One region of the Oceanobacillus alkalisoli genome, then DNA from elsewhere that is predicted to be linked to it. Evidence: a T-box and tRNA genes for the amino acid it is inferred to sense, from the RefSeq annotation. Region 1 holds a T-box; the other holds one or more tRNA genes.

Region 1 (9,036 bases):
TTTCCGAGCCAATATTACGGCGGGAGGTCGGATGGAAGCTTATACACCAACACAATCAGAAGAAGAGATCGCAGTGCTGGCAACAGAAGCAATTGGAGCAGATTTTGCCGGAGTAGATTTACTGTATGGTGAGGAAAATCAGCCAATTATCTGTGAAATAAACTCCAATGCACATATTCGGAATCTATATGAATGCACAGGAATCAATGCGGCAGATTATATGATGGAATATGTTTTAAACAAGATAAAAGATTATTAAAAAACGGCTGGAAACCCAGCCATTTTCTATATTCCATTATCCTTTTAATTCTTCCAGTCTTGCTTTTACTTTTGCCTGTCTTTCTAGATAGTCTTTTTCTTTCTGGCGTTCTGCTTCAACAAGAGCTTCCGGCGCTTTACTTACAAAGCCTTCATTGGATAATTTCTTCTTCACTCTGTCTACTTCTTTTGTCCATTTATCCAACTCTTTTTCCAGTCTTTCCAACTCTTTGTTAAGATCAATCAGCCCTTCCAGCGGCAGGAATATTTCTGCACCCGTTACGACAGCTGTCATTGCTTTATCTGGAATTTCCAGCTTAGCTGCAACTGCTAATTTTTCCGTGTTACAGAAGCGTTCCAGGTACGTACGATTCTGCTCCAGTTCAGAGACGATTTCCTCATTCTCTGCTTCAATCAGCATATTGATCTTCTTGGACATTGGGGTATCAACTTCTGCCCTGATATTACGAACAGACTTGATGATTGCCACTAAGCGCGACATTTCCTTAACAGCCACATCATCATGCAATTCTTGTTTTACTTGCGGCCAGCTTGCAATCGTAATGGATTTCCCTTCATGTGGCAATTGCTGCCAAATTTCTTCCGTAATGAACGGCATGAATGGATGCAGCAAGCGCATCGTTTGGTCAAGCACATAGGCTAAAACGGATTGTGTTGTTTTCTTTTGGGCTGCATCGTCACTATAAAGTGGTAATTTCGCCATTTCAATATACCAGTCACAGAATTCATCCCAAATAAAGTTATATAAATGACGTCCTGCTTCACCAAACTCATATTTATTCGTATTCTTCGTTACTTGATCAATCGTCTCATTCAATCTTGTCAGGATCCATTTATCAGCAACCGAAAGATCTCCTGACAAATCAATATCATCATAATTGAAATCCTCTAAGTTCATTAAAACGAACCGGGAAGCATTCCAAATCTTATTTGCAAAATTCCATGTTGATTCAACCTTCTCCCAGTGGAATCGTAAATCCTGTCCAGGCGTTGAACCTGTTAACAAGAAGTAACGAAGAGAGTCTGCTCCGTATTTAGCGATGACATCCATCGGGTCAACACCATTTCCAAGGGATTTACTCATTTTCCTTCCTTCTGCATCACGGATTAATCCATGGATGAGCACATCTTCAAACGGCTTTTCCCCTGTAAATTCTTTCGATTGGAAAATCATCCGTGCTACCCAGAAAAAGATGATATCATAGCCTGTTACGAGTGCCTGGGTCGGGAAATAGCGTTTGAAATCAGCCGCTTCCGTATCCGGCCAACCCATTGTAGAGAACGGCCACAGGGCGGAAGAGAACCATGTATCAAGTACATCTTCATCCTGTTCCCAATTTTCGTGATCACGAGGAGCTTCTCTACCTACGTAGATTTCACCAGTTTCCTTATGGTACCAAGCTGGTATCCGGTGTCCCCACCATAACTGTCTTGAAATTACCCAGTCCCGAATGTTTTCCATCCAGTGGAGATATGTCCGCTCAAACCTTTCTGGGAAGAAATTGACTTTTTCGTCACTGTCTTGTAATGCAACTGCGGCATCAGCAAGTGGCTTCATCTTTACGAACCATTGAGTTGATAAATATGGTTCTACAACCGCGCCACTGCGTTCTGAATGGCCAACCTGATGGACTCTTTCCTCAATCTTCAGAAGGGCACCGATTTCCTCTAGATCTTTTACAATTTGCTCACGACATTCAAACCGGTCCATCCCTTCATATTTACCAGCATTTTCATTCATTGAGCCGTCTTCATGCATCACTAGAACTCTTTCCAGATTATGGCGATTACCAATTTCAAAGTCATTCGGGTCATGAGCAGGCGTTATTTTTACCGCGCCAGAGCCTAGTTCCATATCAACATAATCATCAGAAACAATTTCAATTTCCCTACCGACAAGTGGTAAAATTACCGTTTTGCCAATGAGATGCTGGTACCGTTCATCATCTGGGTGAACAGCTACCGCCGTATCTCCAAGCATTGTCTCGGGACGTGTTGTAGCAATTTCGATATATTCATCACTATCTTTGATTGGGTATTTAAAATGGTAAAACTTGCCTTCCACTTCTTCATGAATCACTTCAATATCAGAAAGTGCTGTTTTCGTCTGCGGATCCCAGTTGATGATGTATTCACCCCGGTAGATGAGTCCTTTCTCATAAAGCTTGATGAAAACCTCTTTAACCGCATCAGACAATCCTTCATCGAGTGTGAAACGCTCTCTTGAATAATCAACACTTAAACCGAGCTTTTCCCATTGTGACCGGATAAAGGAAGCATATTCTTCCTTCCATTCCCAAGATTTCTCAAGGAACTTTTCCCGGCCGAGTTCATAACGGTTCGTTCCCATTTCTTTCAGTTTAGCTTCAACTTTAGCTTGGGTTGCAATTCCTGCGTGGTCCATGCCTGGAAGCCAGAGCACATCATACCCTTGCATTCGTTTCATCCGAATAATCGTATCCTGCATCGTCGTGTCCCACGCATGCCCGAGGTGGAGTCTGCCCGTTACGTTTGGCGGGGGAATAACAATAGAATAAGGTTCTTTTTTCGGGTCGTTTGGAGCCTCAAAGAATTTCCCCTCCAGCCAAAACTGATAACGACCTGCCTCTACTTCATTTGGATTATATTTTGATGGCAATGTTACTTTTTTATCCGACATTACCGATCAGCCTCCTTTATTTTTTACAATTAAAAAAACCCTTTCCATCCTTCCAAAAAAGGACGAAAAGAGTTAACTTCCGTGGTACCACCTTTGTTTACAAATTAATATTTGTACACTCGTTGATAGATATCGGCATTTTACCGGCATGCTTTTACTATAATTCAAAGCTGCTGCATCATGGGCGACCTTCCAGCACAACCTTCCTAGGAAATTCTCAGCAAATCATTTCCCTTCCTGTAGGCGTTCATCCTGTACTCTTCCCAATCATTTGCATTTTCATATTTTCTTATCTTATATTGTATACACTTCGCTTGAATACGTCAACTTTATCTTTCATTTCATCATATGTTCGGAAGGAACAAATAAAACTTCATTACATACGATATAGCAAGGAATATCATCAATGATTATGAGGTGATCTTATGGGTCGGTATTACCGGTATCGTCTGCCTCCTTGGGCGAGACAATGCCTGTTCGGTTTAGAAAAAGCAATGATGCCGTTATTAGTATACCAGCTTCTCCGTACAATTATACTCCCGACAACATTAGACGTATTTTTACTAGGTATTTTCATCTTTCTCTATCTTGCTTTTTACTTGGAATGGATTTAAACATCGTCATTTCTAATCTTTTGTTCAAGCATTTCTTGGAAACTCAGCCCGAAGATTAATTGACGATAAATCTGTTCTAATTCAATCGATAACGTAAGATGAGAGGGATAATTTTCTTTAGCTGTATGATAATTTTCCACAATCCGTAAATATTTATTGCTATTTAGCAGGTAGAGACAAAGTAAAGCTTGTTCCAAGGAGGTTAACGGATTTTCTTCCAGGTAGATGGCGAAATTTTGCAGGAAATGATTTTTTAATTGTGGTTCTTGAACTGCCCCGTTGCGGAAAAGGTCATATAAATCATAGATAGCATGTTTATAAGAAGCCCTCTCCCAATTAATAATATAGTGTTCAAATAAATGACCGGCTTGTAGATTACCATGATTTAAACTGATTCCCCAGTCCGATTCCCCTTCAGCATAAGAGAGAATCTCATCAACGAGTTGTTGAGATCGATTGAGGGAGAAACGAATATCACGATAGTGGGTTAAGACTTGCAGTTCGAAAGGAGAAGGATAATGGCTCTCTTCCATTGTCTCAATCCATGCAAGAAGCCGACTTTCATCTTTTGAACAACTTTTCTGATAGGTTTGAAATCGACTGGACAATTCTTGCTTGTTTAGACGGTGCAAACTTTTCGTTTGGACATGTATCCGGCCAATTTGTTTATATATGGACTGGATCCGGTTTTCACCTATAAATCTGTTATTAGTCTCAATCCATGGGGTCAGGTAATAAAATGCACCCGCTGATTCGACATACATTTTCCGGTCCCTTGTTAAATAAACAGGGATGACTTCATGAAGATTCTGTTGATTTGCTCTCGTATAGATAGACTTCCAAGTTTGTATGGATTGTTCATTCAGCCTGCTTCGTTTTAATGCATATTCTTTTCCGCCTGCCTTAACTTTATCAAGCCTATCGGTAACAGGGACAATTCCTTGGGGAAATAAATGATAAGCTTTAAGAATTTCTGTTTGATTTTCCATCCTGATAACCTCCGGAATGCTTAACATAAGAAAACCCCTTGCTTCCATTCACAAGGGGATTGCTTTATTTCTTCGGGATATATAATAACTGTCCCTCGCTAATGTCAAAGTCATCATCAAGCTTATTTTGTTTAATTAATTGTAAGGCACTAACTTGAAATCTCTCCGCAATTGAATCGATCGTGTCGTCCTCTTGGGCAATGCAAATTCGCATCTTTGTATAGCTTTCCGATTCTTCATGGCGGAATATATCTGTTAAATAACTAACATCATTCACAACTTCTGCCGGTCCGCCCTCTTCTTCGCCTTCCTCTTCTTCCTTCGCGCGAATCGTCAACTCATTTTCCATTACATCTTCCGTTTCTCGTTCTGTGTTTGCTTCTATTCCTTCTTCTATTTCTTCAACTTCTTCTACTTTCTCCGTTGCAGTTGCAGTTTCAACATCTTCCATGGACCCGGCTTCCTCGATTTCTTCTACTCTTTCCGCTTCCATTTCATTTTCTTCTCTTTCTACTTCAAAAGTAAATGAATCTGACGTTTCGTCCTGCTCAGACTCTACTTCTCTTTCTTTTGTTTCCTTTTCTTTCCATAAATCAACTTGCGCTTTGATACCTTGGATTTCTGCCACTGCTGTAAGCTGTAATTTTGAATTGGCCGGTAATTCGTAATCAAAGTTAATAATTTCGATTCTGATATCATCCATGTTCTCAATCCGGTATTCCGGAATGGAAATATCTACAGGAAAACGATGATAAAATTCAGCCATATTATCTTCTTTACTCTCTACCTGGTGCACAAATCGTTTCGCATCCAAGTCATCGAGTGTAAGATGATCTGTTTCGTCTATTCGTTGTTCATCACGCATGTATTCTCCCCGTAGTTCAATCTCCCCGCGGATAGACACATACGTATCATATGATTGAATCTCTACTTCAGGATTAAGTGAAACACCGATTAACTCGAGTACTTCATCACCTTTGTCAAAATACAATGTTTCTTGTAATTCAAATTGAAAGCCTTGATTAGCAGAAGACAAAATAACTCCTCCCTTCTCCATTGCCTATACAGTTAAAGCCTGTGTATACACTATCTATATGAATGGATAAAAGGAGATATGCATGAAAAAGCCTGACACAACTAGAGGAGTATCCTCATGTATCAGGTCTTCAAAATGTATTATTCAAAAAAGCTAAAATCCCAATCACTTTCATTCAGCGTAAGTGTCCGAAACCGAAATTCTCTTCTGGAGGTCCGCAGTCCAGACACCCCTCGCACCTGCTGAGCGGCCGGCCTCCTCGCGCTGAGCACTAAGGGGTCTCGCCAGGGTTACCTCCGAACAGGAAGTTCTAATGCCGGCGTTGGTCACAGGACGTGACATTAAGGTATCCTTAGCTGTTTTATGCTTCGGATACCTTAATGTTATTACTTATTGAGATTTGCAAACACGCGGTTGACTGCTTGAATGGTTGTTTCAATATGCTCCATCGTATGTGCAGTAGATAGGAATAGTCCTTCAAATTGAGATGGTGGCAGGAAAATCCCTTCCTCAATCATACCACGGTAATACGCTGCAAAACGGTCTAAATCAGAAGTTTGAGCTGTTTCAAAGTTGATTACTTCTTCTGGTGTAAAGAATACACCAACCATGGAACCGACACGGTTTATTTGTAAAGGAATATCGTGCTTCTCGCTAGCTTCACGGAAACCTGCTTCTAATTTATCTGCTAATTTTCCAAGTTCTTCGTATGCCGCTTCGTCCATTGCTTTTAATGTTTCGTAACCGGCTGTCATTGCTAGCGGGTTACCGGATAATGTTCCTGCTTGATAGATCGAACCTTGTGGAGCGATTTGTTCCATCACTTCCCGTTTTCCGCCGAACGCTCCAACAGGCAGACCTCCACCAATAACTTTCCCAAGGCAAGTAAGGTCCGGTAAGACATCATAATAACCTTGTGCACAGTTATAACCAACACGGAAGCCTGTCATGACTTCATCAAAAATAAGTAATGCGCCATGTTGCGTTGTAATATCACGCAGGTTTTGCAGGAAATTATTTCTTGGTGGAACAACCCCCATATTACCGCAAACAGGTTCTGTAATGACCGCCGCAATCTGATCGCCGTACTGTTCAAATGCAAGCTGAACACTTTCCCAGTCATTGTATGGAACCGTAATCGTATTACTTGCAATTGATGCTGGCACCCCTGGACTGTCTGGCAGACCAAGTGTTGCTACACCTGAACCAGCTTTAATTAATAATGAATCTCCGTGGCCATGATAGCTTCCTACGAATTTTATGACAAGATCACGGCCAGTATATCCACGGGCAAGTCTGATAGCACTCATCGTTGCTTCTGTCCCTGAATTCACCATCCGAACAATTTCTATAGAAGGTACCCGTTCTTTCACGAGGGCGGCGAGTTTATTTTCCATTTCAGTCGGTGCACCGAAGCTCGTCCCTTTATCAACTACCTCTTTTAACTTTGTCGTTACTCGTTCATCAGCGTGCCCTAAAATTAGTGGTCCCCAGCTTAATACATAATCGATATATTCATTTCCATCAATATCTGTAATCGTCGCACCTTTCCCTTTTTCCATAAAAATCGGTGACATACCAACCGATTTGAAGGCACGGACAGGTGAATTTACTCCACCAGGCATTAGTTCAACTGCTTCTTTATATGCATCGGTTGAGTTTGTAAAGTTTTTCATCATTCGTTCCTCCCTTATGATTTTCGTAAAATTGCTGCTGCATCTTTTGCAAAATAAGTTAAAATAATATCTGCTCCAGCACGTTTCATGGAAGTCAGCATTTCAAGAACGAGTTGTTGTTCATCAATCCAGCCATTTTGTGCGGCAGCTTTCACCATCGCATATTCCCCGCTCACATTATAAGCAACGACAGGAAGGTCAAATTCATTTCTAACATCACGGATAACGTCAAGATAAGATAATGCTGGTTTCACCATAAGGAAGTCTGCTCCTTCTTCCACATCAGACCGGGCTTCTCTAATTGCCTCCAGACGATTTGCCGGGTCCATCTGGTACGTCTTACGGTCACCGAATTGTGGTGCGCTATCTGCTGCATCCCGGAATGGTCCGTAGAACGCAGAGGCATATTTGACCGCGTAAGACATAATTGGAATATGAGTAAATCCTGCTTCGTCAAGTGCTTCCCTTATCACTGCGACAAAACCGTCCATCATATTGGATGGTGCAATAATATCTGCTCCAGCTTCGGCTTGGGATACGGCTGTTTTGGCAAGTAGTTTTAATGATTCATCATTATCCACATCATTCCCATGAATGACGCCGCAATGACCGTGGTCCGTATACTCACAGAGACAAGTATCGGCAACAACAAGCAGCTCAGGGTATTTCCCTTTCACGAGCTTCGTAGCTTGCTGGACGATTCCGTCTGCTGCATACGCCCCCGAACCGACTTCATCCTTATCTGTCACGACACCGAAGAACATAAGTGCACGTATACCTAATTCATATGCTTCTGTCACCTCTTCCATTAAGCGGTCCAGTGAGAATTGATAAACAGAAGGCATGGATGGGACTTCATTCTTAATGTTCTCTCCTTCAATAACAAATATCGGATAAATAAAGTCCTCTACATGAAGATGTGTTTCCCGAACCATCGCCCTAACCGACGCACTGCTACGTAAACGGCGATGTCTTTTAAAATGGTTATTCATTGCCAACTTGAAACATTCCTTTCGTCCATTAATCTTGAATCATCATTGCTTCGAGCATTCCTTCAATCGTGAATGTTTTCGCGGTAATCAAATGAGTGAACCCTGCCGCGCTTGCTGCCTTTTCTGTTGTCGTACCGATACAGACACAAGGTGCAGAGACCGCCTTGCCGTATAAGTCTATAAATCCGTTCACGGTTGAAGGACTTGTAAATGTAAGGTAATCAAAGGCACCCTGTTGTACGACATGGGTCAATCTGTCTTTTATCTCTTCATTTATGTTTGTTTCATATATTTCTATCGAATCAAAAGCAATTCCCTTTTCTCCCAATCGTTTCGGTAAAACATCAAGAGAACGGCTTCCTCGTACTAATAAAATTCGTTCGCCGTTTTGATGAATTGGCAGGAAAATAGCTGATAAAGTCTCTGCATCATATGTATCCGGCACGAGGTCCGCCGTATAGCCAAAACGCCGCAATGCTAAATCTGTCTTATGACCAACCGCAGCGATTTTAACTTGCTCTCTAAAACATCCCTGATTCTTATCACTTGCTGCAAAAAAACAATTAACACCATTTGCACTCGTGAAAATTATCCAATGATAGCTCTGCAACTGATTAAAAATATCCTGTTCATTATTTGGGCTTATACAATTTATTCGAAGAAGCGGAATTTCAATCGGTACACCGCCAAGTTCCCTTATTTTATCCGAGAAACTCTTCGCCTGGCCAGCTTCCCTCGTGACAATGATGCGTTTCCCCTGTAAGTCACTGGACATTACTCCAGCTCCTCTT
Region 2 (9,036 bases), on a different contig from region 1:
AACTACAGATATTATCACGTTTCCTGAGTATCCCTAATATCTGTCCTCTCATTTAACTTTTTAGTTAAACGAGAGTCCCAAATTAATTTAACTGTCTTCAAATGTTCTTTTCATAACCAGGTTGTTCTATCTACTCTATATAATGTGAAAATAGCACCATTATATAGTTAATTTTTTTTTAGACTGCGACATTTTTTATAATGTCATATTACTTTTTATCTTTCTTCTTTCTCATTATAAAAAGATATAAAGCAATAACTACTACTCCAGAAACTCCCATAAACATTATATAGTTTAGTAATGTATCTAATGGAGTGATTTCTTGAGCAAATCGTATTTCATAAATAGGTTTGACAATATAGTCAAATAGTACAGACATTGATAGGATAAAAGAAACAAACCCAACTATAAAATGAAAAAGGCTATCTCTTTTTGCTTTTGTAAACTCCTTTTGTCGAAAAGATATATCTGCTAACCCATCAATGCGATCAATTTGATCATTTATTTTGAAAAGATTATTTATTGCATAATCCATTACTGTGTGTGCTTTAAGAATGTTTGTATATTTAAGTGAAATTTGTTGCTTCAGTAGATGAAGTTCTTTTTTTGATTTCAGCAACTCGTCTAAAGATTCATCATCAACAACTTTTGAATATACAATCATTTTAGTATTTAAAATTGCTAGCTCCTCATCCAAAACTGCAGCAGGCATATATGAGTCCATAATATCACCCATTGTTAAAGTGATATGTTCAAAAACATAAAATTTTGTCGATGGATGCTCACTAAAATTAATAAGTTTTCTGTCATATAGCGGGTTATTTTCTGTGTACTCAAATCCATTTCTTATTAATTGAATTTGTTTATCTGTTAGATTAGGATTATCTAGCGAAATTAGAGTCCTTCCGAACCATGAGTATTTCTCATATTTTAATAACATTGATAAAAACATTTCTGCTAGTTCATGAACATCCCTTATCGAAATATCTTCAAAGTTATATACTGCAGATACATTAGATTCAAAGTTGAATAACTCTCCATTTTCTTTGTTCATTTCTAGACCTAGTGCTATAAAGTAAGTATATGGCAGTTTTAAGTTCTTTATTTTATCTCCAATTCTTAGTAATCTATCTGCAAATTCTTCGACAGTCTCTGTCTCATCGTGTGGATAATAGTTAAAATCTACTACTACAATTTCATTATTCACAACTTTGACCACAGGATAAATCCGATAATAGTATTCTGTTTCCTTTTCCAACTCAATAACTATAGGCTGAAAAATAAAATAGCTATATTCATCTATATAATCTTCATCTTTTGAAAAAAAGAAGTTTCTAAATAATTTCTCACCAGAAATATGAGCTAAATAATGAGATTCAAAGTCATCAATATTGATTTCGCCAAATTTCAATTTAGCCATCGTTGTGTAATCTTCAGTGTGAAAGTCTATCTTAGATTTTTCAAGTTTACCATCTTTTACACGGGTCATATTAAAATCATCATCAATGTAACAATATAAAGCCCTTGTAGCTATGAGACTTGAAACAATTTCAGGATCTACAACAGCATTATATAGCCCAAAAGAAAAGCTCTTCCTAACTCTAAAATCTTTAATATACGTCTGCATAGTACCTCCTTAATTAACTATGTAAAATTCACACTTTATAAGTGATAAAACTCCCCTATAGCGTTTAAAAATTGACTAAAAATAATCCACTATATTTCTAAATTGTGAATTCATGGTTTTTGAACAGATACTCTAGAGTAATCGTTATAGATGATTCCATTTTAATAACGCCACCGGAGAGTATATTTTATAGTCTTATTGTACCATAATTAAATCAAGTGTTTTGATGCCTTGTTTATACTTAGGTTAATATAATTATACAATGGTAATTTCACATTCTTGTTAAATAACTGTACTTAAATTAATATTAAAACATCAAAAAGCTATTGTATGCTGATTATACCTCCCTGTCAGCCAACCCATATATGTTTGGGCTATGTAATTTTTATTATTTACCATCATTCGTTAATTTTCGCATCGCTAGGATTAGATAACCGAATAGAGCCACTAATTCACTTAAAAATAGAATGATTAATACCACTTTTGTAAGTGAATCATTATATGTGTTTGGAGGATAAGGCAATAATGTTACTGGGTAAGCGATACCTACAATACCACTGTATATGAGGACAGCTAAACCACTCCAGACTCCATTAGGCTTTCCATATTCGGTTAAAATTTTATCCTGCTCTATTTTCTGGAGTTTTAAGACTGCCAATTCCGTTTCTAACTGTTCCTTTATTTTAACTTGGTTGCGATAATAATGATTTACTGGAGGTACTGTTTTATGTAGATTTGATAAAGATGATATATCTGGAAGATAAGGGTAACCCGAATTTTTACTAGGCAATGATTCATATATATAATCATATGCTAATTCATACCAATCTAGTTTTCCAGGTTGGGAAACTTCAGTGGATAATCTTTTTTTAAACTTATAAAAATCACTAGGAACAGAATCAAACTGGCTTACAAGGTCTTTTACTTCATTAAAAATAGATTCATATTCTTTAACATATGGATACAACTGTTCCAAACTTAATCCTGTAAATCGATCCTCTTTATGTATTTCTTCCAATGATATTTTACCTTTTGATAGTTCCTCAACATTATCCCTTATAAAATCAAATGCATCTTCACTTATGATATAGTCCGTTACTTGGGACAAAGTATCTTCTTTTGCAGTGATTTCATTATTTATTTCTCTTAGTTTTCTATTGATCCCATTTTGTTCACTGGAAAGCGTAATGACCCTACTAACTAAAAATCCTCCGATGATGGCAATTAATGCTGCTGTTGACGTCACTATCGTTGAGATTAAGATTTCTAAATTCATATGGTTCCCCTTTCGCTTACTTATTTCTACCATACAAATTACATTACCAATTTAATTCTTCCTTTGTTTAGAGTAAGTTATTCTAGTATTTTTTCCATCTGTTGCAGCAACTCCTTTTGCTGCGTTTCTAAAACAAAAAAAGGTACTTTTTTCAAAAGTCGTTTGGTATGTTAAATATCTGTCAACATATAGTGCTTATCCTTCTTTAAGCATAGCACCCGTTATATGAAGAAAGATGAAGTAATACCCTAATTATGTGAGTAACCCAATATACTATTAGAAATTAGAATAAAGTAAATGATTAATTATTAAATTATTTATAAAATGAAATTACTCGTATGTTTTTTCTGAAAGCTCTTGTTCAACTAGGATATCCTTACCTTCAATTTCCGAACCAATCACACCATTAAATCTATAAATACGCTTGGTTACTTTTCTCCCGTTCCCATTAACCCCCAAGTTAAAGCCACCTTCCGAACCAGATTGAAGACCAACGCCTCCACTACCACTATTATCATAAAACTCTTCAATCTCTACTTCCGCTGCAGTTTCAATTCTTTTTGCTATTGCTAACTCTTGTGCAACTCGAGCTTGATATTCCGAAATTCTGTTTTCAATTTCTTGGAGACGTGCTTCATTTTCTAGTTTAGAAAGATCACCTTGCTCTGTAATAGAACTTGATTTTTTGATTGATTTAGCTAACTCTTGTACCAATAAACTTGTAAGTGGCTCAAGCATTAATTTTACCCCTCTCCAATAAAATATTATTAATAATTAAATAATACCATATTGATTTAGAATACCCCTAAACTTCACAGCAATAAATAACTATTCTATAATCAAAATAGTCATATTCATTCTTCAACTAAGTGCCTCGTTGGTTGAAGTATATATTCTTTCACAAATCTCCATACTTGGTTTAATATAAGCCTTTATGACCCTAGATATATCTTATAATGGATGCTAATTCGCTTGCTAAAACACTTGTTATTCTTATTTAGACAACAATTGGGCAACAAAACCAAACATTTTATAATGATTACAAATACAAAAAAACGCTCAATCCCTTACAGGACAAGCGTTTCAATTAATGATTCCGATTGGGCTCGAACCAACGACCTCTACCCTGTCAAGGTAGCGCTCTCCCAGCTGAGCTACGGAATCGTTTTTTCAACTGCAAGATTTAGTATACAATAAATTTACATTTCTTGCAAGCAACATTTTACATTTCGTATTTTTTATACTTGAATATCAATTTTTCCACCTAAATACGGATGACCTGCATCCGGTGCACTTACACCTTCATCCAGCATTTCAAGCATATCATTCGCTTGAACTTTTCCAGTGTCCATCATCATTTTCATTACTGAAAGGCTTGCTTGCTGCTTCACTTGGGATTGGCTTAATACTGTAGAAAGCTTTGCAATATCCATTTCCTTACCCCTTTCTCTGTAAATCATTTGACTATATCTATCATACCATATCTATGAACGTTTCCAAGTCTCTCTTTCTATCAATTTGATAGCTAGGAGCAAACGAGAAGCTCCCACTGTATCGAACCAACGACCTCTAAGCGCTCTGCCAACTGAGCGATGAACAATCATTCTAAGCGTAAGATATTGTATATACTGACCTATATATTTGCGTTGAATTAAGGATTCTGTTTTCCTTTACTGCCTATTATTGAAAATGCTTTTACATACAAAGGTGTTAGGATTATAAATGTAACCGTTACAAGTAATCCATCAGCCATTAAGTCAATAAAGGCTCCATTCATCACAATGATGGATAGTAAAATTAAAACTATCAGTAAATAAACATAATCAAAACTCATTTGTTTAAAAATAGGAGGTTTCAAATAAATGAAACAAAAAACACCAATCATTAAAAGTATAAACGCCATCTTACCCACCACCTTATTTTCGATCTGAAATGCCCGTATATTTGAACCTAAGTTTAACTTGACCTAAGCATGAAATCAACCATTCTTCAATAAATGCTACAAAACTTCGACCCCCGAAATATGATAGTGGATAAATAACCCGATTCCCCTTATAATAATTAAATAATTGCTATTATTTTTCTTGCTTGGAGGGTCAGCGTTTGAAAAATGTTTTTTCCTTTTTAAAACCTTATAAAATATCCATTATTTTGGCTTATATATTTATGTTTTCTGAACTGATTATCGAGCTCCTTCTCCCTTTATTTCTCGGGTTGATGATCGATCAGGGAGTGCTGCAGGAAGATGTAGGAAATATTGTCATGTGGGGAGGCATCATGATTGGACTCGCAGCTTTATCCCTCGTTGTCGGAGTGTTGAACTCATTCTATTCTTCTCATGTCAGCTTTGCATTCGGTTATGACCTAAGACAAAAGCTGTTCTCCCGCATCCAATATTTTTCCTTTAAAAGCTTAAGTAATTACCCAACTTCAGCACTTGTGACACGCTTTACGAACGATATTCGCCAGATTCAAAATATGGTCTTCATGGCGCTTCGGATCATGGCAAAAGCCCCTTTCCTTGTGCTTGGCGGAGTGACGATGGCATTTATTGTAAATACACGCCTAGCGTTGATCTTTCTTGTGACAGTTCCTTTACTCATACTCTTTTTATTCCTTGTGATGAAGTATGCCAGTAAGATGTTTTCGAACGTTCAGGCGAATGTCGATCACGTCAACCGGGTTATGCAGGAGAATCTTGCAGGCATGCGGCTCATTAAAGCGTTTGGGCGTAGGAATTTTGAGAAAGACCGCTTCACGAGTGCAAATGAGAATTTAGCGACTTCAACGAAAAGTACTTTCCGCTTTGTGGAATCCACGATGCCGATCCTTTTATTTATTATGAACTTAAGCCTCATCTTCATCATTTGGTTCGGAAACGTCCAGTCGCTTGCCGGGAATGCAGCAGTTGGAGAAGTTGTTTCTATTGTCAATTATGCAATGCGCGTTGCGATGGCAATTTCGATGTTTTCCTTTATTATTATCATTCTCTCAAGAACGAAAGCATCGGCAGAACGGGTAAATGAAGTACTGACATTAGAAGATGAAGGTGAGTCAGAGTATGATGAAGCTGAAACAGAGGGTAACATTGCAATTAAGGATGGTACAGTGGAATATCGCAATGTATATTTCCAATATCCTGCAACAGATGAGGTTATTTTAAAAAATGTTTCCTTCACGATTCAAGCAAAAGAAACCCTTGCGATTATGGGCGCCACCGGATCGGGCAAAACATCAATATTCCAACTGATGCCAAGACTTTTCGACCCGACTAAAGGAGAGGTGCGGATTGACGGACAAGCAATTAATTCCTATGCCTTTCATACCTTAAGGGGCAGTATTGGATATGTACCGCAAAATCCGCTCCTATTCACCGGAACGATTCGAGATAATATCGTTTGGGGAAAAGGTGGTGCGTCTGATGCAGAAATGATACAAGCCGCAAAAGATGCACAAATTCACGATACAATCATGCATTTACCTAAACAGTATGATACGAGAGTCGGACAAAAAGGAGTGAATCTCTCCGGCGGACAAAAACAGCGGATTTCGATTGCAAGAGCACTGATCCGGAAACCGAAGATACTCATGCTTGATGATAGTACAAGTGCACTTGACCTTGCGACAGAAGCACGATTGCTGCAGGCAATTGAAGCATACAGCTGTACCATCATGATTATTACGCAAAAAATTTCCACCGCAAGAACTACTGACCGGATCCTATTAATGGATGAAGGAGAAGTGCTTGCAATAGGGACACATGATGAATTACTTAAACAATCCAAGCTTTATCAGCAGATTGTGGAATCCCAGCACGGAAAGGAGTATGCAAATGTCGAATAAAGACTGGAAGGCTCCCTTCCACTATGAGAAGATCAGGCTTGATTCTATCCAGGTCAATCAAGACAAACGGGCGAAAAATATGGGAGCTACCCTAAAACGGATTTGGGAATACCTCTCCGGGCAGAAAGGGATGCTTTTTCTCGTCATCTTCATGGTGTTATTTAGTTCTAGTCTCGGTTTACTTGGTCCCTATCTGATTGGGATGGCGATTGATGATTATATTGTAACCAGAGAAACAAGTGGACTTGGAACGCTGCTTCTCGGCTTGATTTTTGTTTTCCTCTTCCATTCACTTACGATTTTCTTACAAAACTTCTGGATGATTGGCATTGCCCAGAATACGGTATTTGACTTGCGAAAGGATTTATTTGAACAATTTCACAGACTGCCGATTTCTTATTTTGATAAACGGCAACACGGGGAATTGATGAGCCGACTGACAAACGATATCGATAACGTCAATAATACGCTCAACCAATCGGTCATTCAAATCTTCTCAAGTGTTCTGACGCTTGCCGGGACCTTGATTGTCATGCTTATACTCAGTTCGATCCTAACGGTTGTTACGCTCGTCATTGTTCCTCTCATGTTTTACGCGATGAAATGGATCACTTCCCGCACCGGTCCGCTCTATAAAATGCAACAAAGACATCTTGGGGAAGTGAATGGTTATGTAGAAGAAATTATTTCCGGTCAACATGTTGTGAAGACGTATTCGCAGGAAGAGAAAGTGATTAACGGGTTTGAAGAAAGAAATAATGAATTAAAGCGCACTGGTTTCTGGGCGCAGATGATTGCCGGTCTCATTCCGAAGATCATGAACATGCTGAACTTCTTAAGCTTTGGATTAATTGCCCTTGCTGGTGGCCTGCTTGCGATTTACAGTAATCAGGAGCTTGTTACAGTTGGGATTATCGTTATATTCACGGAGTATGCCAGACAGTTCACCCGGCCTTTGAACGAGCTTTCCAACCAGTTCAATATCCTTTTATCCGCGATTGCCGGCGCAGAGCGTGTATTTAATGTGATGGATGAGGAGATAGAAGAACGGGATGAACAGCATGCAAAAGAACTAATGGAAACGTCCGGGCACATTATATTTGATGAGGTTCAGTTTGCTTATGAAGCGGATACCATCCTGGACGGGATAAGCTTTGAAGCAAAACCCGGCGAGACGGTTGCCTTTGTCGGACATACTGGTGCAGGGAAAACGACAATCATTAATCTGATCTCCCGCTTCTATAATTATAATTCAGGGGAAATTACCTTAGACGGCATCGATATAAAAGACATTACGAGAAGCAGCTTAAGAAAACAAATGGCTTTCGTCCTGCAGGATGCCTTTCTGTTCCAAGGAACCATCAGAGAAAATATCCGTTATGGAAAGCTTGATGCAACGGATTCAGAAGTCGAACAAGCTGCAAAAGATGCGAATGCACATGACTTCATCACAAAACTTCCCAATGGGTATGATACAATTCTCGATCAATCGGGAAGCGGTATTAGTCAGGGACAGAAACAGTTGCTCACGATTGCTCGCGCACTGATTGCCAATCCATCGATTTTGGTTTTGGATGAAGCGACAAGTAATATTGATACGATTACAGAACTCAAAATCCAGGAAGCTCTTAAACGGCTAATGGAAGGCAGAACAAGCTTCGTCATCGCCCACCGGCTGAATACAGTCAAAGAAGCAAATACCATCATCATGCTCGAACACGGAAAAATCATTGAAAAAGGAAGCCATGCTGAACTTATTAAGCAAAAAGGTGCTTATTATAATCTTCATGAAAGTCAACTGCTTGAACAGGCAAACTAAGCAATAGAACAACAACTACAGACATGATATTATAAAGTTAACATATGAACAAGAGGTGGAATCATTGGCACGAAGAGGGAAAATGGTCGACAAAGAAATCGAGAGCAAATATTTAGGAGAAACAAAAGTATTAAAAGTTTATTACCCGGAAAGCTTCTCAGACTTATACAAGTACAACATTTGCATGATGTTCGACGGGGATGATTATTATCAGATGGGACGGATTGCAACCTTTAGTGACCGACTGCATGAAGACTATGAACTTACGAACACAATATTTGTTGGGATCCATTACAAAGATGCGGAGGATAGACGGAGAAAATACCATCCAAATGGAAATGAATACGACGCTTTTACGAAGTTTGTCGTGAAGGAAGTTGTTCCGCTGCTTGATGACCTCCTTCCTACGTATCATATGGGGAAATCGCGTATTCTGATGGGAGACTCACTTGCCGGAACTTTTTCGTTACT

The links. A T-box is a leader RNA that pairs with one kind of tRNA and senses whether it is charged. The one in region 1 lies ahead of L3V42_RS11875 (valine--tRNA ligase), so its partner is inferred to be a tRNA-Val.
Region 2: it encodes a tRNA-Val, which carries the amino acid that the T-box ahead of L3V42_RS11875 (valine--tRNA ligase) is inferred to sense. The anticodon was not compared.

What each region holds. Positions count from the first base shown of each region.
Region 1 is NZ_JAKNRA010000009.1:40,150-49,185, forward strand. Features, by position in the region: gene L3V42_RS11870 (ATP-grasp domain-containing protein) at 1-259, shown strand, start outside; gene L3V42_RS11875 (valine--tRNA ligase) at 296-2,938, opposite strand; T-box leader at 2,994-3,218, opposite strand; gene L3V42_RS11880 (YszA family small membrane protein) at 3,364-3,552, shown strand; gene L3V42_RS11885 (YutH/CotS family kinase-like spore coat protein) at 3,549-4,541, opposite strand; gene spoVID (stage VI sporulation protein D) at 4,606-5,577, opposite strand; gene hemL (glutamate-1-semialdehyde 2,1-aminomutase) at 5,964-7,253, opposite strand; gene hemB (porphobilinogen synthase) at 7,268-8,245, opposite strand; gene L3V42_RS11905 (uroporphyrinogen-III synthase) at 8,274-9,020, opposite strand; gene hemC (hydroxymethylbilane synthase) at 9,020-9,036, opposite strand, start outside.
Region 2 is NZ_JAKNRA010000016.1:33,842-42,877, forward strand. Features, by position in the region: gene L3V42_RS15845 (hypothetical protein) at 209-1,627, opposite strand; gene L3V42_RS15850 (hypothetical protein) at 2,016-2,903, opposite strand; gene L3V42_RS15855 (hypothetical protein) at 3,234-3,641, opposite strand; tRNA gene L3V42_RS15860 (tRNA-Val) at 3,995-4,067, opposite strand; gene L3V42_RS15865 (YjfB family protein) at 4,142-4,336, opposite strand; gene L3V42_RS15870 (hypothetical protein) at 4,555-4,806, opposite strand; gene L3V42_RS15875 (ABC transporter ATP-binding protein) at 5,007-6,746, shown strand; gene L3V42_RS15880 (ABC transporter ATP-binding protein) at 6,736-8,565, shown strand; gene L3V42_RS15885 (alpha/beta hydrolase) at 8,630-9,036, shown strand, end outside.